Regions from separate parts of the Shewanella sp. 1180_01 genome, predicted to be linked through region 2. Evidence: predicted binding sites of a transcription regulator. Region 2 holds the regulator's gene; each other region holds the start of a gene.
What was found. The regulator LexA, encoded in region 2, represses DNA repair genes until DNA is damaged. The targets are predictions, from matches to a motif close to TACTGTATNNNNATACAGTA.
Positions count from the first base shown of each region.

Region 1 (4,452 bases), on a different contig from region 2:
GGTGAGTTGCATGCGGATAAACATCAAGCGGTTGGCAAACTGCGGATCTCGGCGCCCATCAATACAACCTATCGCTGGCTAGGTGAATCACTCAACGCCTTCCAACGGCATTATCCCAATATCGACATCGATTTAAGCCTGTCGAACATGAATATCGATGTCAGTGAAAACGCTATCGATATTGCCTTTCGAGTGGGTGAACCTAAAGATCCCGATTGGATTGCAAGGCCGCTCACCACGATTAGCTTTGTACTTTGCGCCAGCACATCGGCAACCCAGTGGCATGCACTGCAAGCCATAGAAGCACTCGAACAACATCCAGTTATCATCGCAAAGCCCGTAAAAACATGGCGCTTACAGCACAATATCACAGGGCAAGATTTCGAGTTTGAGCCAAGAGGTAACATCAAATTAGCCGTCGATGATATGGCGATCGCCAGTCAGGCTGTGGTGGCGGGACTCGGTATTGGACTATTGCCCATCAGCATGGCGAGTGAACAGATACAAAGCGGCAAGCTCGTTCAAATACTGCCAGAATGGCAAGGTATTCCGCGCACCGCCTACTTGATGTATCGCGATCGGGACAATTTACCCTTGCGGGTCAGACTGTTAATTGATTTTATGTTGGCGAATCCACCCGAGGCTTATTGAGCCATTCAGGTATGAGTCTGCGGCTTATCGACTCAGTAAACAGCTAGAGCGCTAAATCAAGCTGAGTCTGGGCATTTGGGATTTCGGGCACTGCGAGGATAGAATCGGCGAGGCCCACCGAAATACCTAATAAGCGAATGCCGCGCCCCTCTTGCCTTGCCATCGCCTGTGCGAGTAGATCATAAAACATTACAATCGAGACTTCATCGCTGCGATGCTCGATAGTGGTTTGCTTGAAATCATTAAACTTGAGCTTGACCACTTGCTTGTGAATTTTGCGCTCCTTAGCGCTGCGGCTCAAACGTAGGGCTAATTCTTGGATCAATCCTGGCATCACTTGTTGGCACTGCTCTAGGTTATAAATATCCTTCGCCAGCGTAGTTTCAACACCGACTGATTTACGCTCCCTGTCAGCGGAAATGCCCCGCTCATCGATGCCTTGGGAACGCTCAATCAAGACGCCACCAAACTTGCCGAATCGCGCCAATAACTCAGGTTTAGAATAGGTTTGCACATCACCACAGGTATTGAGCCCAAGCGAGGAGAGCTTTTCGGCGGTGACTTTGCCGACACCGGGAATTTTACGCAGCGATAAGGTTTTAACAAAATCAGGGAGTGTCTCTGGGGTAATCACATATTGGCCGTTTGGCTTATTCAGATCCGAGGCAACCTTAGCCAAAAACTTCACTGGTGCTATGCCTGCCGAAGCGGTTAACCCCGTTTCGGCTAAGATATCGTGGCGAATGGCCTGCGCAATCAAGGTCGCCGAGCCCTTATATTGTTGGCACTCACTCACGTCTAAATAGGCTTCATCTAAAGAAAGCGGCTCAATCAATGGGGTATAGCGGGAGAAAATTTCACGAATTTGCAGCGACACATCTTTATAAACCTGCATCCGCCCAGGAACCAAAATGAGATCGGGACACAACTTAAAGGCATAAGCGGTTGCCATCGCTGAACGCACACCGAATTTACGTGCCTCGTAACTGCAAGTGCTAATAACACCACGACGGTCGCTGCTGCCGCCCACGGCTAAAGGCTTGCCACGGTATTCGGGAAAGTCGCGCATTTCCACTGCCGCAAAATAGCAGTCCATATCGATGTGAATAATTTTTCGCACGTTGAATTCCTCCAACGCCAAAATACTGTATATAAAAACAGTAATCAAGTGTTCGTCATCAATTTAGCGGGGATCGGGCGGGAAACCTAAAATTAAAAGGAGCCTAAGCTCCTTTTGTGAGTGCACTATGAGTGATGCCGTGATTGAGCTGATGGTCAGTGAGCGAATAGTTCACTGACCAACTCAGGCTTAAATCTTAAATTGGCCGATATTGCGAGTAAGTGCGCGGGTCATATCTTCAAAGCCTTGCAAGCTTTGCGACAAGTCCTGACTCGAAAGCAAAGACTGATCCGACAACCCCCGCACATTATCGACATTGAGCGCCACTTCCTCGGCCGCCACGGCTTGCTGATCGATTGCTACGGTTATTTCAACCGTTTGCTGTTGGATTGACATAATCGCCGTGGCAATATCATTCAGTGCCGCTTCGACCTGAGTCGTTAACTCTTGCCCCGCTTTCGCTTGCTCAACGCCCGATTCCATCACTTGCTCGGCCTGCAATGCGCTTTGTTGCAAGGTGTGAATAATACCTTGAATGTTAGCGGTAGAATCTTGGGTACGGGATGCCAGCGTGCGCACTTCGTCTGCCACCACAGCAAAGCCGCGGCCTTGCTCACCCGCACGCGCCGCTTCAATCGCCGCATTCAATGCCAATAGATTGGTTTGTTCGGCAATGTTACGGATCACGCTCAAGACTTCACCGATTTGCTCTGAGCTATTACGTAAGTGTTTAATCACTTTCGCCGCGGCGATCACTTGCTGCGACAGCGCTTTCATCCCTTCGGTCGCACGGGAAACAATCTGTGTACCATCGTGGGCTTGAGTTTGCGCCTTCTGAGCAAAATCATTCGCCCTCTGGGCACTGACAGCCATTTCTTGACTGGTTTGCGCCATTTGAGTCGCGGCGGTAGCAACCGAATCTATCTGCTGCTTTTGCGATGAGACCGACGACACGGCTAAGTCGCAGATTTGCCGCGCATCGACAACACCCGTGCCTACCTCTTGGGTTAAGCTGCGCGTATCCAACAACATATGCTGCACTTTCTCGGCAAAGCGGTTAAAAGCATCGCCAAGTTTGCCTAACTCATCTTCTCGATCCATTAGAATACGTTTTGATAAATCACTGTCACCTTCGGCGATATCTTCCATCGCATCCAATAACTTAGCGAGTTGACGTCTAAAGGGTAGCAACATCAACCATACCGTCACGCCCATTAGCAGCATGATGCCTATGGCAACCATACTGGCATTCCAGAACGCAGCGGTCACTGGTGCTTCAATCACTTCGTGAGGCAACATAAAGGCTAAGTGCCACTTTTGTTTGGGATAATCGCCGCCCACAGTCACAAAGCTCACCCGTTGGGGCACGCCATTAAAAGTAACGTTAGCAAACCCTTGCGCTTCCCTTTGCATCTGTTGTCTTAATGCCGAAAACCCTGAGGTATCCTTAAACTGAGTATCCACTTGATTCGCCAAGGAACCCGGCGGGAAACGATCGGAAAAACCAGGGAAATACACTAGCTTGCCTTCGTCTGTCATTAAGAAAGCTTGGCCGAAATCACGGTATTTAATCGGTGCCAGCAGGGATTTTCCAATAGTATCAATCAAGATATCCATGCCGCCGATACCAATCAGCTCGCCATTCGCCGCATAAACGGGGGTTTTAACCGTGGCAGAAATTGAACCATCGTTCGCATCGACCGCTGGATCGCCAACAAAGAGCCCGGCTTGATCGATCGCTTCCTGCCACCAAGGTCGTTTGTTGGTGTAGTAATCAGGATCGCCATCGAAGCGGCCATTAAGGTCAAAGTACTCGAAGGTATTGGCCGAGCCAAAAAACACCGACTTAACATCGCTATCGCGATCGGAGAAAGACTTAAAGTAACCAATAATGTCTTGATACTGGCGATCAGCCGCGAGATGACTGCCACGGGCGTGATACTGAGTAAACCATTTGACTAAACCCGGCTCGGCAAATACTGAATGGATCACTTGGCCCTTAGCAATAAAGTAGCCGCTGATCTCATTGGCTTTTAAGGCAACTAACGCCGAAATATCCGCATCGACTTGCTTTCGCGTGTTATCACTTTCTTTCGTTACCAACAAAGCGGCGACTAAGGTAAGCAGTACAGCAAGCGCTCCAACGATAGTCACCACTAACTGCAAACTTAGAGAACGTTTCATATATCCCATCAATCTTCCCGTCTGGCTGGCCAACAAGTTAACAATATGGCTCGCAAAAATAGTTTTACACGGTAACAATTTTTACCTGTTAACAACAGATGAAATCACCATAAAAAACGTAAATAAGTATTTGTAAAGAAAGGACATTAGCTTTATAACAGGATTCGCTAAATTTAAGATATTTTGCAGAGGATGAGTTTGTAGAGGCAAAGTTTTACAGTCAGATAGACTATATAGGGATTCAAAAAATAGGAAGCGGTAGAAATAAGATCAGCGAGTTAGCCTCGCTGATCTTGATTTAGCGATTACATCTTAGTTTGCAGGTAGTTTTGCAGCCCGACACGGCCGATCAGCCCGAGTTGTTTTTCGAGCCAATACATGTGGTCAGACTCAGTATCATCGAGTAACACTTCGAGGATTTCGCGGGTCTGGTAATCTTGCTTCTGCTCACACAGGGCAATCACTTGGCGCAAATCGTCCGCGACCTTGTACTCGTA
Region 1 is NZ_VXCT01000003.1:95,595-100,046, forward strand. Features, by position in the region: gene FW758_RS03655 (LysR family transcriptional regulator) at 1-651, shown strand, start outside; gene dinB (DNA polymerase IV) at 695-1,771, opposite strand; gene FW758_RS03665 (methyl-accepting chemotaxis protein) at 1,961-3,964, opposite strand; gene bfr (bacterioferritin) at 4,261-4,452, opposite strand, start outside.
Region 1: dinB (DNA polymerase IV) is a predicted target of LexA. The motif match lies at 1,795-1,814, and genes of this name have one in related genera.

Region 2 (4,452 bases):
CCAAAGTTCACATACCCTTGGCCGAAATTACCCAGTTTGCGAATCGCACCAAACACCTGCCACACAGATTCTTTTTTCTTTTTCTTACCACTTAACTCTTTATGGTACGTCGCCACTTCCATCACATGGTCATAGCCTAAATACACAGGCACTAGCGTGACTGGACGCTCGATACCGCGCAGCACGCTGTTCATCGTCATAGCGATCATGCCGGTTTTTGGCGCCAATAGCCGACCGGTACGTGAGCGGCCGCCTTCGGAGAAATATTCCACCGAATAACCTTTAGCAAACAGTTGATCTAAATATTCACGGAATACTGCGGTATACAGCTTGTTGCCATTAAAACTACGGCGGATAAAGAAGGCACCACCGCGACGGAACATAGGTCCAGCGGGCCAGAAATTGAGGTTAATACCGGCAGCAATGTGCGGCGGAACCATGCCTTGATAATACAAAATATACGATAACAGCAGGTAATCCATGTGGCTGCGATGACAAGGCACATAGACAATCTCGTGGCCATCATGGTGCAACTGGCGAACTTGCTCGGCGCCTTTAATGTTGATCCCGCTGTAAAGCTTGTTCCACAACCAAGTTAAAAAACGCTCGGCAATACGCACTAAACTATCTGAGTAATCTGCTGCGATTTCATCGAGATACTCAATAGCCGTCTCGCGCGCTTGGGTCTCAGAAATCTTTTTGTTGGCCGCTTCTTCTTGAATCGCTTTACGCAAGGACTCGGATTTGAGCAGCGAATGAAACAGTGCTTGGCGATTTGGCAGCACAGGCCCTGTCATCACCTTACGTTGACGGCGGAAATGCACCCGCGCGACCCGCGCTAATTTATGGGCAATCCCCATGTCAGTGCCGTGTTCGTCGGCCATGTATCGCAGAGATACCGCATTTGAAAACTGTACGAAGTTATGTCGACCTAAGAATAAAATCATCAAGCATTTGCGCAGCCAAGTCGGGTTTTCCCGCTCAAACACAGCCGCCTTCATAGTGTCGTCTTCTTTCCCTGGCGTGCGGCCCCAATACAGGCTCACGGGCACTAGTTGAATGTCTAATTCAGGGCGTTCCTTATGCACGGCCAACAAACGCATAAAGCATTCGAGGAAAGGCTCGTTACCGGCACGCTCACCAAACAGCGGCTTACGCCCTTGAAGGCAGACAACCCGAGGCGCAATCACACCATTTGCCACTAAAGGCTCATAGGGGCTCGGTAGTCCTAACTTAGCCGTTATTTCACTCAGGGCAGCGATGTCACTCAGCGATTCCGTTTTCATCACATAAGCAAGGGGTCTGGAGGCATCCAGATTCAGATCGGCAAAGGGATCCTGAGGCACAACAATAGTGTGCACTAAGTGTTTTTGGATCCAGCGTAATGATTTCAACCAAAGAGAGTCGTGTTTAGGCATTATTCTTATGCAATTAAGTACGTTTACTAGCCCGGTAGAATACCAGACTATGGGTAATATTCGCTAATTCTCTCCAACATAGCTAAAAAGTGGTTAATACTTGCGCTGCAAATAATACTGTATATACTAACAGTAACTGTATAGAAAAACAGGAAACACCATGAGACCTTTGACGCCACGCCAAGCTGAAATTTTAGAGCTAATTAAACGAAATATTGCCGATACTGGCATGCCACCCACTCGGGCAGAAATCGCGACCCGTTTAGGTTTTAAGAGCGCCAATGCGGCTGAAGAGCATCTTAAAGCGTTGGCGAAAAAGGGCTGCATTGAGATCATGCCAGGCACATCGCGGGGCATTCGTCTGACTGCGGAAGTCGAAGAAGTAACTGAAACAGGTTTACCGCTTATCGGTCAAGTAGCCGCTGGCGAACCTATTCTCGCCCAAGAACATGTTGAACAGTACTACCAAGTCGACCCAAGCATGTTCCATCCCGCCGCCAATTTTTTACTGCGGGTTAAAGGCGACAGCATGAAGAATATCGGCATTCTCGAAGGAGATTTGCTGGCAGTTCATAAAGTACAACAAGCCAGAAATGGTCAAGTGGTTGTCGCTAGAGTCGACGACGATGTCACTGTTAAACGTTTCGAAAAAAAAGGTAATGTGGTCTATCTACACGCCGAAAATGAAGACTATTCCCCGATTAAAGTGGATTTAGGCTATCAAAGTTTAACAATTGAAGGACTCGCCGTCGGTGTGATCCGTAATGGAGATTGGCTATGAACAAACTACTTGGCAATGCACCCCGCCACCCGGGCTTGTGGCTCGATGAAGTACGTGATGCCGACTATGACTGGCACCATGCACCTATCGCCTGCATGCCAACTAAGACTCAAGGTCGCCAAGAATTAATCCATCTGAGCGCGCAACTCGCCCAGTTAAGCCAACAGGGCCGTTGGTTAGTGCTCATCAACCCACCGAGTATTGGCTACAAACAAATGCTCGCCAACGCTGGCGTGCGTATGGATAGAGTCTTGCTGGTGCACGCGAAAGATGAAGTGGAAACCCTGTGGGCGATGGAAAAAGCCTTAACAAGTGGTACGTCCAGTGCGGTTATTACTTGGACCCAATCATTAGATGCACGCGATAATCGTCGCCTGCAAATTGTCGCTAAAAGTGCCCGCGCCATGGGCATAGTGCTAGAAGACGTAAACAGTCACTTACATGGCGACGTACGCATTGAGCAAGGTAGCCTCTTCGGCCAACAATCTTTTTTTAGTGCTGTACATTAAATATTCATTTAATTTTTTACCTTGAAAGCCGCCTCGCCTATGAATGTGAGGCTTTTTTTTGGCAATTTTTCAGACAATTAGATAAATAAGTGATCTTGATCAATATTTAAACAGCAAGTATGGTTGATTTAGTCGGCGATGATATATCGCCGCCCGTGGCAAATAAATCGAGCCGTAATCGAGTTCAAAATGCCACTAAAAATAGAGAACAGATTTATTTCAGTCGTATGTGCCAGCGTGGCTAATACCAGCAGTAACAATACTTAATTAAAAGTAACAGCCGCCAACGCACGTTGAAGTCAAAAACGCTTTTTTGGGAACTGAAGAGTTTGCATAGAGTTGAGACTTACTGTGTTGCTCTTCTTTGTAGTTGCTATTCGCAATTGGCAGAGGAGAAGTCTTGTGAAGCAATTGTTGTATTGTTTACTCGTGGTGTTATTCGCACCACCGTTGGCCGCCGCGGACATGCGGTTCAACATGACCCCTGGCGTAACCGAGATCAGTGGCAAGGTTTATCACTTGCACATGACCATCTTGTATATCTGCTGCGCCATTGGCCTTGTGGTCTTTGGCGTGATGATTTACGCCATGATCAATCACAGAAAATCCAAAGGCGCTGTCGCGTCGCACTTTCACGAAAGCACTAAAGTTGAAATCGCTTGGACGATTCTGCCATTTATCATTTTGATCTTAATGGCGATTCCAGCGACAAAGACCTTAATTGCGATGGAAGATCCCAGCAATGCCGATCTCACCGTTAAAGTCACAGGTTCCCAATGGAAATGGCACTACAGCTATTTCGATCAAGACATTGATTTTTACAGCATACTCGCAACCCCAAGAACACAAATCGACGGTACCGAAACCAAAGGGGAAAATTACCTTTTGGAGGTCGATAAGCCGCTAGTGCTACCGATAAACCGCAAAATCCGCTTTTTAATGACCTCAGAAGACGTCATTCATTCATGGTGGGTACCTGCTTTTGCCGTGAAGAAAGATGCTAATCCTGGGTTTATCAATGAGGCCTGGACTCGCATAGACAAACCCGGCATTTACCGTGGTCAGTGCGCGGAACTCTGCGGTAAAGACCATGGTTTTATGCCGATTGTAGTGCAAGCCTTACCCGAAGCCGAGTTTGAAGCTTGGGTAGCGGAGCAAAAACAAGCTGCAGGCGCGGCGGCAGAAGCTGCTCAAGCTGCATTGTCACAGACCCTTAGCACAGAGGAGCTAATGACCCAAGGTGAGCAAGTTTACCTCGGTCACTGCGCAGCCTGCCACCAGCCTAATGGCGAGGGGTTACAAGGCGTATTCCCACACCTCAAAGGCAGTCCGATAGCAACGGGACCGCTCAGCGGCCACCTTGAAATCGTGCTCAACGGTAAAACGGGTACGGCCATGCAAGCCTTTGGTAAGCAATTGACTGCACAAGAAATTGCCGCTGTGATTACCTATGAGCGTAATGCGTGGGGTAATAATACTGGCGATGCTGTGCAGGCCAAAGATGTTAATGAGCATATGAACGGCAGTACTGGCACACAGGCACCTGCTACCGCACCAGTCAACACGACCCCAACACCCGCACCTGCAACAGAGCCAGCAGCCGTTGTCGACTCCACAACCATAGTCGATCCAGCGAGTCTCCCTACTCTCACCCACGACGCCTTGATGGCCGAAGGTGAGACTGTTTACGCCACCACTTGTGCGGCCTGCCATCAGTTAACGGGAGCAGGCATACCACCAGCCT
Region 2 is NZ_VXCT01000056.1:18,115-22,566, reverse strand. Features, by position in the region: gene plsB (glycerol-3-phosphate 1-O-acyltransferase PlsB) at 1-1,418, opposite strand, end outside; gene lexA (transcriptional repressor LexA) at 1,579-2,199, shown strand; gene FW758_RS20465 (cell division inhibitor SulA) at 2,196-2,708, shown strand; gene coxB (cytochrome c oxidase subunit II) at 3,111-4,452, shown strand, end outside.

Region 3 (4,452 bases), on a different contig from region 2:
GGCATCATGGAACACGCAGCCTTGAGAGCCTAAAACCCCATACAGCGAGTTCATGATAATTTTTATCGCTTGGGATAACGGCGCATTGTGCTCACGCTTGGCCTTTTCGCGCTGCTCGGATAGGGTTTGAATTAGCTTAGGTAAAATAGGCTGTTGCCGACTGAAACGGCCGCCGAGAAACCCCGCAACACATTCAGACTCGGGCAACTGCAAGCCCTCAATCAATCCCTTAGGATCGATCAAAAAGGTGCGAATAATGGAGGGATACAAGCTTTTAAAATCGAACACTAAGATGTGTTTATAAAGACCCGGCACAGAATCCATCACGTAGCCGCCAGGACTTTCAATGCCCTGACTCACAGGCTCTGCTGGAGCGACATAACCCACGCGATGTAGATGCGGTAAATACAAATGATTAAACGCCGCCACTGAGGCCCCTACCCGTCCCAGTTCTAAACCTGTCAGTTCGGCACGCGCGAGGGCAAAATCCCACAATTGAGTGTGAGTAAAAATATCCCACACTAGGCGGCTATCGGTAAGATTGTAATGCGCTAAAGCTTGTTTATCGGTCTTAAACAGCTGGTCAATTTCTTCAACGCGATTATCGACGTTATGAATGGCCTTGCCTTCACCTAATAGTTGCCGCGACACAAATTCCAACGAGAAACGCTCAAAGTGATAAAAAGCGGCTTTAAGCCAATCGATACCATCGAGTACCACACGGCCCGGTAAGACTAAGGTTTCTGGGCGAAACTTATTGTCAACTTTCCAATCGAGCTTGGCGCCACCGCGGCCAATGGTGAGCGGAATACGGTGTAATGATGCACGGCGTGACAATAGAGCGAGATCGAAACTCACCACTGACCAACCGATAATAAAGTCAGGATCAAACTCATGGAACCACGCGATTAATCGATGGATCAGCGCCGCTTCATCGGCCACCCATTCAATATATTCGGGGGAGTTTGATTCAACTTCGCCCACCATAATCACTTTTTCATAAGTCTGCTTGAGGCTGCCTTGCCCCTCGTCTCGGCCACTGTCTTGACTATATAGCGCCACCGAATAGAGTAAGCCCTCAAAGCTACATTCAAAATCCAGTGAGATACAGCGTAAATTCACCGCCGTTAAAGGGGCAATACTCTTAGCCCGCTCGGCGATAAACACGGGCAGCGAGTTAGCCTCAAGACTGTCGCTAGTCGGCGTAGAGAAATGCCCTAAAAATGCCACATCTAGCGCTACAAACCGCTCGATTAAATAACGCTGTTCGGGCCGAATATCCGCTTCGAATAAAGGGATATCGGCATCTTTCGCGATGCGCTGTAAGGTACGTAAGCTGTTGCTCGATTTAGCATAAACTCCACTGACGGCGCCGCCTTTAAAGCTTTTGAGCGCTAACGGCACAAACCGCAATGCTTGACCCGGCGTTTGTAACTGTAAAGCCGCCACATCCGTTTGATGACAAAAACAAATGTGTTCAGTGCCTTGCACTTCCACCAGCACAGGGCCTTGGGCGGTCGCCAGATAATACTGCAACACTAAACTCCCATTACGATGAATCGCATGGCGTGTTAAGACTCGACCTTGTACACTAACGGCCGCGGTAGCCTCTGGCTTCATCGCATGGATTCCCAAATCGCATAGCTTGTCAATTTAGATGGTTCCTCAATTTAAATGCCGCCAAATGGCAGAAAAGTTTCTTAGGCTATGCAATCACTGTTATTATGTACAGCATTAATTCGATAAAGTAGTGACGCATGTTACCTGACAATGTAAAAACCCAGATCCGCGCCATCTATAAGGATATCGCTACCGCCTTACCTCATTTTAGGCCGCGCCGCGAACAAAACTATATGGTGGCGGAAATCTCTAAGACCCTCGCCGGCGACTATGACAAAGATAGACGCATCATAGTGGTCGAAGCAGGGACTGGTATCGGTAAATCATTGTCTTATATTCTCGGTACCATTCCACTGGCATTAGCGAGCAAGAAAAAAGTCTGTATCGCCACCGCGACCGTTGCCCTGCAAGAACAATTACTGCATAAAGACTTGCCCTTCTTCCTTGAGCAATCCGGCTTAAATTTCCGCTTTGGCCTAGTCAAAGGTCGACAACGTTATGTGTGTCTTTCGAAACTGGCGATGCTCATCGGTGACGACAACAGTACACAAATGGCCATGTGGCAAACTAAGCCTGACAATAGCCAAGTGGCTATGATGCATGGCCTGTTAAAAGACTATAACGAAGGTCGCTGGAATGGCGAAATCGATACCTTAGCCGTACCGCTGCCCGATCACCTGTGGCAACAAATCGCCTGCGACAAACACAGCTGTCATCGTCAAGTCGCCAGCCACAGAAATTGCCCGTTCCATAAAGCCCGCGAAGATGTCGATACTTGGGACGTACTTATCGCCAACCACAGCTTGTTATTCGCCGACTTAGAGCTCGGTGGCGGCGTGATTTTGCCCGATCCCGAAGACGTGTTTTATGTTATCGATGAGGCACATCACTTACCGATTGTGGCGCGGGATTTCTCCAGTGCGCAGGCCACGCTGAGGGGCGCATGCGACTGGCTCGAAAAAATTGGAAAAACCTGCGCTAAGTTGCAAAACCAAATAAAGAGCAACAACATTATTGCTCCTGCGCAGGCGATGCAGGATCACTTAGGCGATCTTATCAGTCAGCTCAATCAAGTGGCCCACTACTGCGACACCCAAACTAAACACTTTGCTAATCCTGAAAACCGTCTGCGTTTTGAACACGGCAAACTGCCGGACTCATTACTCATTCTGGCTGAAAACCTTGCTGTAACGTCTAATCTTGCCCTCAAACAGTTTAATAAAATGCTGTCACTGCTGGCCGAGGCGATTAAAGATGGCGACATTCCTAAACATCAATCCGAAGCACTGTTAGCCGAAACCGGATTTATGCTGCAAAGACTCGAGAATCTACAAAAATTGTGGAGGATGATGGCCAAGGAAGATAAACATAAAGGTGCGCCTATGGCGCGCTGGGTGGAGCTCATTACAGGTAAACAAGTGGATTATCTGTTTAGCGCCTCGCCTATCGAAGTCGGCTTTATGCTGGAATCCATGCTGTGGCAAAAAGCCGCGGGGGTAGTGTTATGCAGCGCCACACTACGCGCACTCAATAACTTCGACCATTTTGTGCATCAAGTCGGTTTGTCACTCAACGATGGCAGCCGTTATTTAGCCTTACAATCGCCCTTCGATTATCCCAATAACGCGACACTTTATTTACCCAAAATGCGCACTGAGCCGACGGATGATGCCTATACGGCAGAACTTGCCGAGCAAATCGTCACTCTGATTGAAGGAGAAATGGCTACCTTAGTGTTATTCGCCTCCTACTGGCAGATGGAAAAAGTGGTTGAATTACTTGAAGGTAAACTCACCACTGAGCTGCTTATTCAAGGCAATGCGCCACGGCAACAGTTACTCGAACATCATAAAGCTAAGTGCGATAAAGGCGAACCGAGCATATTGTTCGGCACCAGCAGTTTCTCCGAAGGTCTCGACTTACCCGGCGATTATCTGACGAACTTGATCGTCACTAAACTGCCCTTTGCGGTGCCAACCTCACCCGTTGAACAAGCCCATGCGGAATATGTCAAAGTCAAAGGCGGCAATCCCTTCTTGCAACTGACTATCCCAGATGCTTCACGTAAGCTTATTCAGAGTTGTGGTAGATTACTGCGTAAAGAACAAGATTATGGCCGAGTCACCATTTTAGATAGGCGGTTAGTCACTAAACGCTATGGCAAGTCCTTGTTGGACGCCTTACCGCCCTTTAGACGTGTCATAGAGTAGGATTAAAATTTGGAATTGTTACTCGAGCCCAGTCATTGGGCCCTGTTGGCAGTTATAGGTCTTATCGCTGGATTCATCGATGCCGTTGTTGGCGGCGGTGGCCTATTGTCGATCCCCGCACTGTTAACCTTAGGCATTGCACCGCACACCGTATTAGGTACTAATAAGTTAGCCGCCAGTTTTGGCTCTTCAATGGCGGCTTGGACCTATTATCGTCAGCACCTTTTTAAACCCTCATTTTGGTACATGGCCTTTATTGCCACCTTTATTGGTGCCGTATTGGGCAGTTTCTTAGTCTATTTAGTCGATACCCAATGGCTCGAAAAAGTCCTGCCACTGCTGATCATTGGCATCGCCATTTACAGTTTAATCAGCCCCAATGCGATATCAGATGTTAACTGCCAAGCCCCAACCAGCAAACCACCCGCCAAGCAACAATGGCTACAGGGACTCGCTTTAGGCACTTATGATGGCTTTGCCGGCCCTGGCATTGGCGCGTTTTGGACTGTCACATCCGGCTCTTTGTATAAACTGCCTTTACTGCACAGTTGCGGCCTCGCCCGTGCAATGACCTTCACCAGCAACTTGACCGCATTGACTATCTTTGGCTGGCTTGGGCAGG
Region 3 is NZ_VXCT01000001.1:513,830-518,281, reverse strand. Features, by position in the region: gene FW758_RS02365 (DNA polymerase II) at 1-1,620, opposite strand, end outside; gene dinG (ATP-dependent DNA helicase DinG) at 1,758-3,830, shown strand; gene FW758_RS02355 (sulfite exporter TauE/SafE family protein) at 3,840-4,452, shown strand, end outside.
Region 3: dinG (ATP-dependent DNA helicase DinG) is a predicted target of LexA. The motif match lies at 1,715-1,734, and genes of this name have one in related genera.